Regions from separate parts of the Buttiauxella cochleicola genome, predicted to be linked through region 3. Evidence: predicted binding sites of a transcription regulator. Region 3 holds the regulator's gene; each other region holds the start of a gene.
What was found. Region 3 encodes PurR, which represses purine synthesis genes. Its sites were predicted from a motif close to CANGCAAACGTTTGCNTG; they were not measured.

Region 1: LVQ79_RS04170 (NCS2 family permease) is a predicted target of PurR. The motif match lies at 1,857-1,874, and genes of this name have one in related genera.
Region 2: raiA (ribosome-associated translation inhibitor RaiA) is a predicted target of PurR. The motif match lies at 1,934-1,951, and genes of this name have one in related genera.
Region 4: LVQ79_RS13610 (NCS2 family permease) is a predicted target of PurR. The motif match lies at 1,998-2,015, and genes of this name have one in related genera.

What each region holds. Positions count from the first base shown of each region.
Region 1 is NZ_JAJSOU010000002.1:404,749-407,890, forward strand. It holds gene LVQ79_RS04165 (RamA family antibiotic efflux transcriptional regulator) at 1-268, shown strand, start outside; gene LVQ79_RS04170 (NCS2 family permease) at 416-1,753, opposite strand; gene yieH (6-phosphogluconate phosphatase) at 1,933-2,598, shown strand; gene LVQ79_RS04180 (LacI family DNA-binding transcriptional regulator) at 2,640-3,142, opposite strand, start outside.
Region 2 is NZ_JAJSOU010000030.1:4,509-7,650, reverse strand. It holds gene LVQ79_RS22365 (SMP-30/gluconolactonase/LRE family protein) at 1-52, shown strand, start outside; gene pheA (bifunctional chorismate mutase/prephenate dehydratase) at 82-1,242, opposite strand; Phe leader region at 1,264-1,391, opposite strand; gene pheL (pheA operon leader peptide PheL) at 1,343-1,390, opposite strand; gene raiA (ribosome-associated translation inhibitor RaiA) at 1,498-1,836, opposite strand; gene bamD (outer membrane protein assembly factor BamD) at 2,109-2,846, opposite strand; gene rluD (23S rRNA pseudouridine(1911/1915/1917) synthase RluD) at 2,977-3,142, shown strand, end outside.
Region 3 is NZ_JAJSOU010000001.1:180,667-183,808, forward strand. It holds gene punC (purine nucleoside transporter PunC) at 1-156, opposite strand, end outside; gene punR (DNA-binding transcriptional activator PunR) at 272-1,183, shown strand; gene purR (HTH-type transcriptional repressor PurR) at 1,204-2,229, opposite strand; gene cydH (cytochrome bd-I oxidase subunit CydH) at 2,525-2,614, shown strand; gene sodB (superoxide dismutase [Fe]) at 2,667-3,142, opposite strand, start outside.
Region 4 is NZ_JAJSOU010000009.1:70,515-73,656, reverse strand. It holds gene LVQ79_RS13610 (NCS2 family permease) at 377-1,726, opposite strand; gene LVQ79_RS13605 (glutathione S-transferase family protein) at 2,094-2,756, opposite strand; gene soxR (redox-sensitive transcriptional activator SoxR) at 3,041-3,142, opposite strand, start outside.

The DNA.
Region 1 (3,142 bases), on a different contig from region 3:
TGACGATATCGCCGGTCATGCGGGTTATTCGAAGTGGCACTTGCAGCGTTTGTTTATGCAGTACAAAGGCGAGAGTCTTGGGAAGTACATTCGCGACCGCAAATTGCTGCTGGCGGCACGTGATTTACGCGATACCGATAACAAGGTTTACGATATTAGTTTGAAGTATGGTTTTGATTCGCAGCAGACGTTTACGCGGATATTTACCCGCACATTCCACCAGCCGCCGGGCAGGTATCGCAGAGAGAATCATAGCCAGTCGCAATAACTGGCTATTTTATAGTACATCCAATACCCAAAATAATTCGAGCTGCAGGAAGGCGGCCAGGCCGTAAGTCCCCAGGAACATAGATAACTATGTGACTGGGGCGCGCGGCCGCAGCCAACGCACCTGCAACTTGAAGTATGACGGGTATTAGTGTGCGTCGATAAACACGATCTTCAGAACAAACATCAGCGCCACAACAATCACGCATGGGCTGATTTCACGCCAGCGACCGGTGCCGAGCTTCATCACGCAGTAAGAGATAAAGCCGAGCGCGATGCCTTCGGTGATTGAGAAGCTAAATGGCATCATTACCGCAGTAATAAACGCCGGAACCGCTTCTGTCAGGTCATCCCATTTCACGCGCGACAGGCTGGATGTCATCAACACGCCAACGTAAATCAGAGCGCCTGCTGCTGCATACGCAGGAACCATACCCGCTAATGGTGACAGGAAGATTACCAGCAGGAACAGCAGACCAACGATCACCGCCGTCAGACCAGTACGCCCGCCAACCGACACGCCAGAAGAACTTTCGATATACGCGGTAACGGAAGATGTCCCGATAAACGCACCCGCAACAGATGAAACGCTATCAACGTACAGCGCCTGCTTCATGCGTGGGAATTTCCCTTTTTCGTCGGCAAGCCCTGCTTTATCTGTCACGCCAATCAGCGTGCCGGATGAGTCAAACAGGTTAACCAGCATAAAGGAGAAGATAACGCCCGCCAGACCGATGTTCAGCGAACCGGCTAAATCAACCTGACCAACAACCGAAAGCACGCTTGGTGGTGCAGAAACAATGCCGTTATATTGAACATCGCCCAACATCCAACCCAGCAGAGTAGTCACAACGATTGAGACCAGCACAGCTGCATGAATGTTACGTGATGCCAGAATAGCGATGATAAAGAAGCCCAGCGCGCCCAGCAGTACGCTGTGCGAAGTCAGGTTACCAATGGTCACCAGGGTGTCTTTGTTCGCCACGATAATACCGGCGTTTTTCAGGCCCATCATCCCGATGAATAGCCCAATACCGCTGGTGATACCAACGCGCAGGCTCATTGGGATATTGGCAATCATCCAGTAGCGCACGCGGAAAATGGTCAGCAACAGCAGGCCTACAGCACCCCAGAAAATGGCGCCCATCCCAATTTGCCAGGAGATCCCCATCGCGCCAACCACCACGAAGGCGAAGAACGCGTTCAGGCCCATTGCCGGAGCCAGTGCCACTGGCAGGTTGGCGAAAATACCCATCAGGATGCTACCTAATGCGGCAATCAAACAGGTGGTGACAAAAACGGCCTGGGTATCCATACCAGCGGCGCCAAGGATCTGCGGGTTGACGAAAACGATATACACCATCGTCAGGAAGGTCGTAAGACCGGCGATCACTTCAGTGCGTGCCGTGGTGCCGTGTTCGCGCAGTTTAAACACGCGCTCGAGCAGCCCCGGATTTGCGGCCGGAGTAGATTGTGGTTGGCTCATTAGTCTTAATTCCGAACATTGAGAGGGAAAATCCGTCGCTATCCTATACCAAAAATGACAAAACATGATGTCCAACGCAGATTTTTTTCATTGAATTTTCTTATACGGCAACGATTGCGTGCCGCAAAAATTGCGCAAATTGGGTAAGATGGCCCTTCACTTTAATAAAAGGAAGAAGTATGTCCCGGATAGATGCGGTGTTCTTCGACTGCGATGGCACGCTAGTTGATAGTGAAGTGATTTGCTCCCAGGCCTACGTGCATATGTTTGCGCAATACGGCATCGAACTTGCGCTCGAAGAGGTTCATAAAACCTTTAAGGGTATCAAGCTCTACGAGATCATCGACACGATCAATGCCCGATATGGAGTGAACCTGGCGAAAGAGGAACTTGAGCCGATTTATCGCGCCGAAGTTTCACGCTTGTTTGACAGCGAACTGGTGGAGATTGAAGGAGCAACCGAGCTGATTGCGCAAATCAACGTGCCGATGTGTATTGTTTCCAACGGCCCGGTCAGCAAAATGCAGCACTCGCTGGGCAAAACCGGCATGCTCCATCACTTCCCGGACAAACTGTTTAGCGGCTACGATATCCAGTTGTGGAAACCGGACCCGGCGCTGATGTTCCACGCAGCCGATGCCATGCGTGTTGATGTGAAAAACTGCGTGCTGGTGGATGATTCGATGGCTGGTGCACATTCAGGCATTGCTGCAGGTATGGAAGTTTTCTATTTCTGTGCCGACCCGCATAACAAGCCGATTAACCACCCGAAAGTGACAACCTTTACCGATTTAGCGCAGTTGCCGGAGTTATGGCGCGCGCGAGGCTGGAATATTATGGGTTAGCGAAGATGGCGGATAGCGATTACGCTTATCCGCCCAATGACTCAGGTACTTTGGCGTAATTCAATCTGATAACTGAATAGTTCAACGCGCGCTTCATCTAACTCGTCGTCATCATCGTTATTGAGCAACTCAATCAGCATCTTACCCGCCTCTTTGCCCATTTTTTTATAATCTATACGTATGGAAGTCAGCGTAGGGTGCGTTTGATCGCAACTGTCTGAGCCATCGAGACAAGCGACAGCAATGTTACCTGGAATTTTTAGCAAGCGGCGCTGGCACTCAAACATAATCCCAAGGGCAATGTCTTCATGGCTGCAAATAACAGCATCGAGTTCCGGCTGGCGTTGCAGTATTTCGGTCAACGCATAACGCCCGAACTGTAGGCTTGCGGCTTCCGGAGTGGTAATCACCTGATCAGAGTTCTGGTAGCGGCTGAGCATCGCTTTATGCCAGCCATTCAGCTGCTGGCGTTGCAGGCGATTGTCCATGTGCGCACCAATAAAACCGATATTTTTGTAACCCTGATCCAGCAGGTGTTCGGTCA
Region 2 (3,142 bases), on a different contig from region 3:
TGAAGTCGCAGTGGCGGGAATGCCAAAACTGAAGTTTAAAGAAAATCAGTAAGCCAGCATAACGCTGGCTTACTGCCAGTATTACGCCGGGTCGACAGGTACCACGTTCTCACTTGGATAACAGCCAAGTACTTTCATCGAGCGGGTGATTTCGCCAAGCTCGCGAAGGGCTTTATGCATTGCTTCATCGTTCAGGTTTGCCTGAACATCCAGATAAAACATCTCTTCCCACGGGTTACCGTTAATCGGCCGAGATTCCAGTTTTGTCATAATCAGATTGTGATTACGCAGAACCAGAAGCGCTTCTACAAGTGCACCAGCTTGCTGACCCGTTGCCATCAGCAATGTTGTTTTAGCTGGAACCTGGTCAGTCACTTCAACAGCTTTGCGAGCCAGGACGATGAAACGAGTAATGTTTTGCGTCTGATTTGCCAGGTTACGTTCCAGAACTTGTAAGCCATACAGCGCGCCACCTGCTTCGCTACCTAATGCCGCGACATGAGGTGAGTTCGCCTGAGCAACCTTCTCCATGGCTGCAGAAGTACTCTCACAATATTCAATTTTCCAGTTTGGGTAGCGATTGATGAACTGGCTACATTGCTGGAAAGGCTGCGGATGGCTATACACAGTGTGGATAGTGTCTAAATCAGTAGTGCCTTTAACCAACACGCAGTGATCGATAGGCACAGTCATCTCGGCAACGATGGATAAACTGGTGTGCTGCAACAAATCATAGACATCGTTAATTGCTCCAGAACTGGTGTTCTCTAGCGGCACGACTGCGTAATCTGCTTGACCAGTTTCGACTTGATTAAAGATATCGTGAAACTTTGCACAGCCGCTTTCAATAAATTGTTCAAAGTGTCGGGCGGCATACTGGCGAGCGGCAAGGTGAGAGTAAGAACCTTTTGGGCCAAGGAATGCAATTCGTGCTGATTGTGGATTCGTTTTATTAAGGTGCTGCTGCAATAACGTTTGCTGGGTCAGGACGGAGTCTTCAATAATTAGCTGGAACAGGCGAGTTATGTAATGAGCATCCAGATTATGGGTTTTACCCAGTGCAATCAGACGCTCGAGTAGGTCCCGCTCGCGGTCTATATCTCGCACCGGGCGGTGAGTGGCAAGCTTAGCTTTGCCTACTTCTACAGCTAATAAGCGACGCTCTGCCAGCAATGCCAGCAGTTTTACATCCAGGGCGCTAATTTTATCGCGCAGTGCCAGCAATGGGTTTGTCTCACTCATATCGCTACCTTTTCGAATTCCATAAAAAAAGCCTCCCGGGTTTCGGGAGGCTTGTTTGTTCGTCTTCGCATTCTTTATCACACGACGAATTGCCTCCCATTCAGGGGAAGGTAAAAAAGAATGCGAAGAAAAACGGAAATAATTTCATAGTTGGTTCCTGATTAGTCAGACAAGTAAGGTACCCGGTCTGTTTTCGCTCTGTCAATAAAAAACGCGCCCGGAGGCGCGTTGTTATGGTTGATAAGGCTAAATTGATTACTCTTCTTCAACTTCCGCGATAGCAACGTCTTTCACTGAACCTGCTGTGCGACGCGCTTCACCCTTGTGTTGCACTTTATTCAACTGCCGCTCCAGTTTGTTGATCAAATCGTTGATAGCCGTATACATATCATCGTGTTTGGCGCTCGCTACGAGCTGGCCATTTGGCGTATTAATGGTGGCATCAGCCACGAAACCTTTCGGTTCTTTGGACAAAACAATGTGTGGATTAATTAGATGAGTTTGCCACTTGTCCAGTTTTGTTAGACGGTCTGCGACGTGCTGACGAATAGCTGGGGTGATTTCCATTTGTTTGCTGGTAATGTTCATTGTCATAAAGTTACCTCTTGTCATTCCCGTCTTGGTAACTCCAGCATACCTTTCTGAATGTCAAAATGTGTGATGAAAGTCACATTATTTTGTCACTTTTTGTCAGTAAACCCTTTTTGTGAGACAGGACAGGATCTCTGTTTTTAAAGCTTGTGGAAGTGAAAAATAGCGTCCATATTTGATTGGATGACCTGACGCTAAACCGTTTCAGTTTACGTATTTCAGGCAATAAAAATGGCAGCCATATGGCTGCCATTTTGTTTTGATAAATTGGTGAATCAGGTGTTGCTGCTATTAGCCGCGATAATTTTTGCAACTTTGTCAGCCTGGGCTGGCATTTGCATTTCACGGTAAGCATTTTCCATCAATTTCAGACCATCACGCGTGGCCTGAGTATCAGGGAAATCACGCAACATTCCTTCGACACGGTTAACTACTGCAACCCACGCGCCGCGTTTAGTGTAGTATTGCGCCACTGAAAGCTCATATTTCGCTAAACGATCTTTCAGGAACACCAGACGCTTGGTGGCATCGGTGACATACTGGCTGTTCGGATAACCGCGAACCAGCTTAGAGAAATCGTTGAAAGCATCACGCGCATGAGCTGGATCTCGGTCTGAACGATCGACGCCAAAGAAGCCTTGTAATGCGCTATCATCCAACGCCATGTCCGTCAGACCACGCATGTAAAGTACGTAGTCAATGTTTGGATGGGTTGGATTAAGACGCATAAAGCGGTCAATCGCTGCCTGAGCCAGTGGCAAATCAGCGTTCTTATAGTAAGCGTAAATAAGATCTAACTGCACTTGCTGCGAGTAAGGCCCGAACGGATAACGGTTATCCAGCGCTTCCAGTTGCGTTATCGCCGCTTTAAAGTTACCGTCCTGCAACTTTTGCTGCGCAGTCGCATAGATCTCAGAAGGTGGATTATCAGGAACCTCATCCTTGGAACTGGAGCAACCAGCCAAAGCCAGGCTCAACGTGGCTGCTGCCACCAGATATTTCATACGCGTCATGACGTTTTGACTTTCCTCAGAATGTTATCCGGGAGGCTCGCAGTACCAGCTCCCGATAAAGACCAGCTACAATAGCACACTATATTAAACGGCATTGCCGTAAAACCCAACGTTAACGAAGAAGCTGTCTATGGCACAACTAGTACAACTCACCGCAACTGTGTCCGAATCTCAACTCGGTCAACGCTTAGATCAAGCTTTGGCCGAATTGTTCCCGGATTATTCACGTTCGCGTATAAAAGAATGGATTCTTGATCAGCGTGTGCTGGTCAATGGCAATATCAGCGACAAACCGA
Region 3 (3,142 bases):
CGCAAGGAACAGGCTCAGGCTCGCACTGACGGCGGAGGCATCGGTCTGTAAATCTTGCTGAATGGCAGCGAAAGCAGGCAGATACATGTCTGTGGCAAGGAAGCCCAGAACACTTAATCCAGCCAGCCAGATAAGAAATCCTTTTGATGGTTGCATAATTTTCTCTTGTTTTATCTTGCAGGTTGATCGCTGCAAGAGTGTACGGAGTGCAAATAGGCTTGTGAAACGCTAATATTTGTAGGTTGCGTTCAAAAAATTTGTGAGCAGAGAAATGTGGTCAGAATATTCGCTGGAAGTGATAGATGCGGTAGCGCGCAATGGCAGCTTCAGTGGTGCAGCACAAGAGTTGCACCGCGTTCCGTCAGCTATCAGCTATACGGTACGGCAACTGGAAGATTGGTTAGCGGTTCCGTTATTCGAACGTCGCCATCGTGATGTTGAATTAACCCCCGCTGGCGTCTTTTTCCTGAAAGAAGGCCGTTCTGTTATCAAAAAAATGATGACGACACGGCAGCAGTGTCAACAGATCGCAAATGGATGGCGCGGGCACCTGGCGATTGCAGTCGATAACATCGTTAAACCTGAACGAACACGTCAGTTAGTGTTGGATTTTTATCGTCATTTTCCGGATATCGAACTGCGTATCTTCCAGGAAGTGTTTAACGGCGTGTGGGATGCGCTGGCTGATGGGCGAGTTGAAGTCGCGATTGGTGCGACACAAGCTATTCCCGTCGGGGGGCGTTATGCGTTCCGCGATATGGGGACGTTGAGTTGGCGCTGTGTGGTGTCATCAAATCACCCGCTGGCACAGCAGGGCGGAACCTTAAGTGATGATGATCTACGGGCCTGGCCGTCGTTAGTACTGGAAGATACTTCCCGCTCGCTACCGAAGCGCATTACCTGGCTTTTGGATAATCAGCGTCGAGTTGTGGTTCCAGACTGGGAATCTGGCTCTGATTGTCTTAGCGCGGGTTTATGTATTGGTATGGTGCCGCTGCATATAGCAAAGCCGTGGTTAGCTTCGGGGCAGTGGAGTGAGCTGACGCTCGATAACCCATTCCCGGACGCGGCATGTTGCCTGACATGGCGGCAAAATGATGCTTCGCCAGCTTTGGCCTGGTTGTTGGAGTATTTGGGGGATAGTGAGACGATGAATCAGGAGTGGTTGCAGGAGCCTGCTTAGGCAGGCTCCATTGACTGTTTTTAGCGACGATAATCGCGGAATGGACCATCTGCCACTGAACGGCGTTCAATTAAGCGTGGATGTACTTCAATCGACTGCGACTCTTCGCGTTTATTGACGATTCTATCCAGCAGCATATTGAATGCTGTTTCACCCAGTGAATCCTTCGGCTGATGAATGGTGGTCAATGCCGGTGAGAAGTAACGCGCGTTACGCACGTTGTCGTAGCCGATAATGGAAATATCTTGCGGCACGCGTAAACCCATTTCATCAGCAGCACAAATTGCGCCCATCGCCATAATGTCACCGCCGCAGAATATCGCGGTAGGGCGATGGGACTGCCCAATTATCTGCTGCATGGCGCGGTAGCCTGACTCAGGTTCAAAGTCACCCTGCACAATCCAGTTCTCAGGAATAGCGATACCAGCCTCTTCCAGCGCTTTCATAAAACCAGCATGGCGGCCGCCACCGGTATTACGTTCCATTTGACCGGGAATTGCACCAATTTCGCGGTGACCACGCTCAATCAAATAACGGCCAGCCAGATAGCCACCGTGGAAGGCATTATCGACAACGGAGTCGGTGAAATCCGCGCGGGCTTCGCCCCAGTCCATCACAACCATTGGGATGTGACGATACTCTTCAAGCATAGTCAGTAATGATTCCGGGTATTCAGAACACATCACCAACAGCCCATCGACGCGTTTTTGCGCCATCATGGATAAATAGGCGCGCTGTTTTTCGAAATTATTGTGCGCATTACCCAAAATCAGGGTGTAGCCTTTTTCAAAGCAGCTATTTTCGACAGCTTCGATTATCTCGGCAAAATAGGGTGCTTCGCTAGAAGTGGCTAGCAAACCAATCGTTTTGGTGTGATTAACTTTCAAGCTACGTGCGACGGCGCTAGGCGAATAATGCAATTGTTTAATTGCTGCCCAGACCGCATTGCGTGTTTCTTCCGCCACAAAACGGGTCTTGTTAATCACATGTGATACGGTTGTAGTGGAAACGTTTGCGAGCTTCGCTACGTCCTTGATTGTCGCCATTAAATTTCACTCCGGGCCATATCGTAAACCCCTGATAACCAATGTGTTAAACGTTTGCGTACGCTAACTCCTGAGGCAACGTTAAGGTTGCAGGTATGCCGGGATTGCGACATAAAACGGGAGGAGGGCGTTGAATAGATGGTACGCAACAAATTAGCGTGGGATTTTGGCCTATCCTGGAGAAAAGTGAAAGAGGGAAAAGCGATATCAGGTTAAAACCAGGGGGATTTTTATGTCTGATTGTGGGAAAATCAATCCGACACACCGATTGTAGGGTAATAAAAGGAGTTTGCTAATGAGTACCGATCTGAAATTTTCAATCATGACCACGGTTGTTGTTTTGGCTCTGATTGTGTGTGGCGCGTTAACCGCCGTACTGCATTGATACATCGCTCTGATTAAAATGGGCCGCAATCGCGGCCCATATCTTTTTGGTTTTATGCTGCCAGATTCTTAGCAACAAACTCCCAGTTCACCAACGCCCAGAAATGCTCAAGATAGCCAGCACGAGCATTGCGGTAGTCGATGTAGTACGCATGTTCCCACACATCCACAGTCAATAACGGTGTTGCCGCTGTTGTTAATGGGGTACCCGCGTTTGAGGTAGAGACAATCGCCAGAGCGCCATCTTCTTGTTTGACAAGCCAGGTCCAGCCAGCGCCAAAGTTTTTAATAGCCGCATCAGTGAACTGCTGTTTAAACTCAGCAAAGCTCCCAAACGACTTATTAATGGCTTCCAGAAGCTCCCCAGTTGGTTCACCGCCTGCATTTGGTGCCAGGCAATTCCAATAGAAGGTGTGGTTCCAAACCTGAGCTGCGTTGTTAAACACGCCACCTTCGGAAGTACGAACGATCTCTTCGAGAGTTTTACCTTCAAACGCGGTGCCCTTAACCAGATTGTTCAGGTTAGTGA
Region 4 (3,142 bases), on a different contig from region 3:
GTTTTGTGAAACCCTTTTTGCAGGATGTTGTGTTACCCAATAGTAAAACAACTTTTTATACCCGAAGGAAACAGGAAATAACTTGAAGTGGTTTTGGGAGGATTACTCAGAGTTTTTACTCTAAATAATTCGAGTTGCAGGTAGGCGGCAAAGGAGCGAATCCCCAGGAGCTTACTAAAGTAAGTGACTGGGGTTCGCGAGTGCAGCCAACAATCCTGCAGCTCGAAGTATGACGAGTATTCAGAGTTTTTACTCTAAATAACTCGAGTTGCAGGTAGGCGGCAAAGGAGCGAATCCCCAGGAGCTTACTAAAGTAAGTGACTGGGGTTCGCGAGTGCAGCCAACAACCCTGCAGCTCGAAGTATGACGAGTAAAATTAAATTGCCCAGCCGCCTGCATAGAACGCGACTAAAGCTATTGCGATAACCACGGTTCCGATGTTCAGCTTGCGCCACTCACCAGAGACGATACGGCCAATCACCAGAGTTGCGAAACCAATCATGATGCCGGTAACGATGTTACAGGTCAGCACGATAAATACCGCAGTAATCAGGCCCGCCATGGCATCAACAAAATCTTCAAAATCGATTTTGCCCACGTTGCTCAGCATCAGCAAACCAACATACATCAGCGCCGGAGCGGTTGCGTATGCTGGAACCAGATAAGAGAGCGGAGAGAGGAACAGAATCAGCAGGAACAGCACACCAACGGTGATTGCTGTCAGGCCGGTTTTACCGCCTGCAGCAGTACCTGCCGCAGATTCAATGTAAACCGCAGCAGGAGCCGCACCCACCAGGCCTGAGAACACGGAGCTCAGGGAGTCGGTAGTTAGCGCTTTGCCGCCATCGATGATTTGACCGTCTTTATCCAGCAGATTTGCCTGGCCCGCAACGGCGCGGATAGTGCCGGTTGCATCGAATACCGCAGTCATTACCAACGCCAGAACGCTTGGCAACACCACTGGGTTCAACGCACCCATGATATCCAGGCTACCGATCAGCGAGTTGCCCGCTTCATCTTTCAGCGAAGGCATAGCGAAAATGCCAGAGAAATGAACGCTTGGGTCAAAAATCAGGCCGAAAACAGAAATACCGATGATGGTCAGCAGAATGCCGCCAGGGACTTTCAGTTTTTCCAGACCGATGATCACCGCAAGGCCAATCAGCGACATAATAACCGGGAAGCTATCGAAATGACCGAGCGCAACTGGCAAGCCATCAAGTGGGTTTTTAATTACCAGGCCGACACCGTTTGCGGCAATCAGCAGCAGGAACAGGCCGATACCGATACCAGTACCATGCGCAACACCCATCGGTAAGTTACGCAAAATCCAGCTACGAATACCGGTTGCAGAGATGATGGTGAACAACACACCCATCAGGAACACGGCGCCTAAAGCAACCGGAACGCTGATGTGTTGGCCGAGCACCAGGCTGAATGCAGTAAACGCAGTCAGTGAAATGGCACAACCGATTGCCAGCGGCAGGTTCGCCCAAAGGCCCATGACAAGAGAGCCAACACCGGCTACCAGGCAAGTTGCCACAAAGACCGCCGCAGGCGGGAAACCTGCTTTACCGAGCATGCCCGGTACGACGATCACGGAGTACACCATCGCGAGGAAGGTGGTTAAACCCGCTACAACTTCCTGACGAACGGTGCTGCCACGTGCAGATATTTTGAACCAGGCGTCAATGCCGCCGGTTGCACGCGGAGAATGATTAGACATAGTGAAAAATCCCCTGAGATTTTTATGATTACGTTGGTATGCGTGGTGGACAATCCACTGCCAGTTAAACGTTTTAAATCGAATTTATCCCTGTGCTGCGTTTATGACAAAAAAGGGCGTCACAAAAAAAGCAAACGTTTAACTCCACGCATACAAACTGGGTGTCAAAATTAAGGCAAACGATTATCCGGCCTTCTTACATGGATTTTCAACCGAACTTTGCCGCTTTTTGCCGAAAAATGCGTTAGCCGGTTAAAATATCGCCACCTCGTGCGCAAACGTTATCGTCGATGCGCAATTTAGCAACAATGATGCAAGATACGGGGAATGCATTTTCCTGGCTCATAGGATTTTTCGATACCTGTACTTAAGGTATTTCGAACGGGCCGCCCTGCTGAATGGCTCTCTGCCAGGCCGGACGGATTTGGATTTGGTTATACCAGTTTTGTAAATTCGGCAGATCGTTTATACCGCCGCGAGATAGTAAAGCGATAACAGGGAAACTCATCTGAATATCTGCAGCACTTAGCGCTTGCCCGGCAAACCACGGCGTTTGTTGCAGGCAATCTTCGAGGTAACGCGCATGCGTCAAAATCTGTTTATTGAGATACGCTTTTTGCACACCCTGCCCTAATAAATTTCCCACCGGACGCAGTAACCACGGCACCGGCGCTTTGCCCAGGCTGCCAAATACCAGTTTCATCATTAATAACGGCATCAACGATCCTTCGGCGTAATGCAGCCAGAAGCGATAACGCAGTTTGTCCTCGCAGGAAATCGGTTTGAGGCGACTTTCGGGATCGTAGGTTTCTTGCAAATATTCGATGATGGCCCCAGATTCCGCGATGATGTTGCCGTTATCTTCCACCACCGGCGATTTCCCCAGCGGGTGCACGGCTTTTAACGAGTCGGGCGCAAGCATGGTCGGTTCGCGTTGGTAGCGCACAATTTGGTACGGCACCTGAAGCTCTTCAAGCATCCATAAAATACGCTGCGAGCGGGAGTTATTAAGGTGATGAACGATAAGCATGAGGTAACCTTCTGTTTAGCAAGATGCGTTAACTATAGGAAACGTTGAGAAGTCTGCAGTATTAGAATTGTTCAAAAAACATGCTGTTTTGCCTTGAAACCTGACTGAGCCTGGCTACACTTAAGTTGTCAGCGCAATCCGGAACCTCCTGAGAATGTGTGATTGAGGGACGCTGATGTCGGGGGAAACCCTCCTTGCGAAAAGCGGGATAGATTGAAAGACAAAGACCGGGTAATAAACTAAAGCGCCGAAGTTGGGCGCTTTAGTTTTGCCTGCTATTGAGGTTAATCATCTTCCAGTAAACGAGCGCCCGTACCCTCTTCACCGAGTTTATCGCCTGGGTTTCGCAGCGGGCAGTCAGCACCCGATAAACAACCGCAACCAAT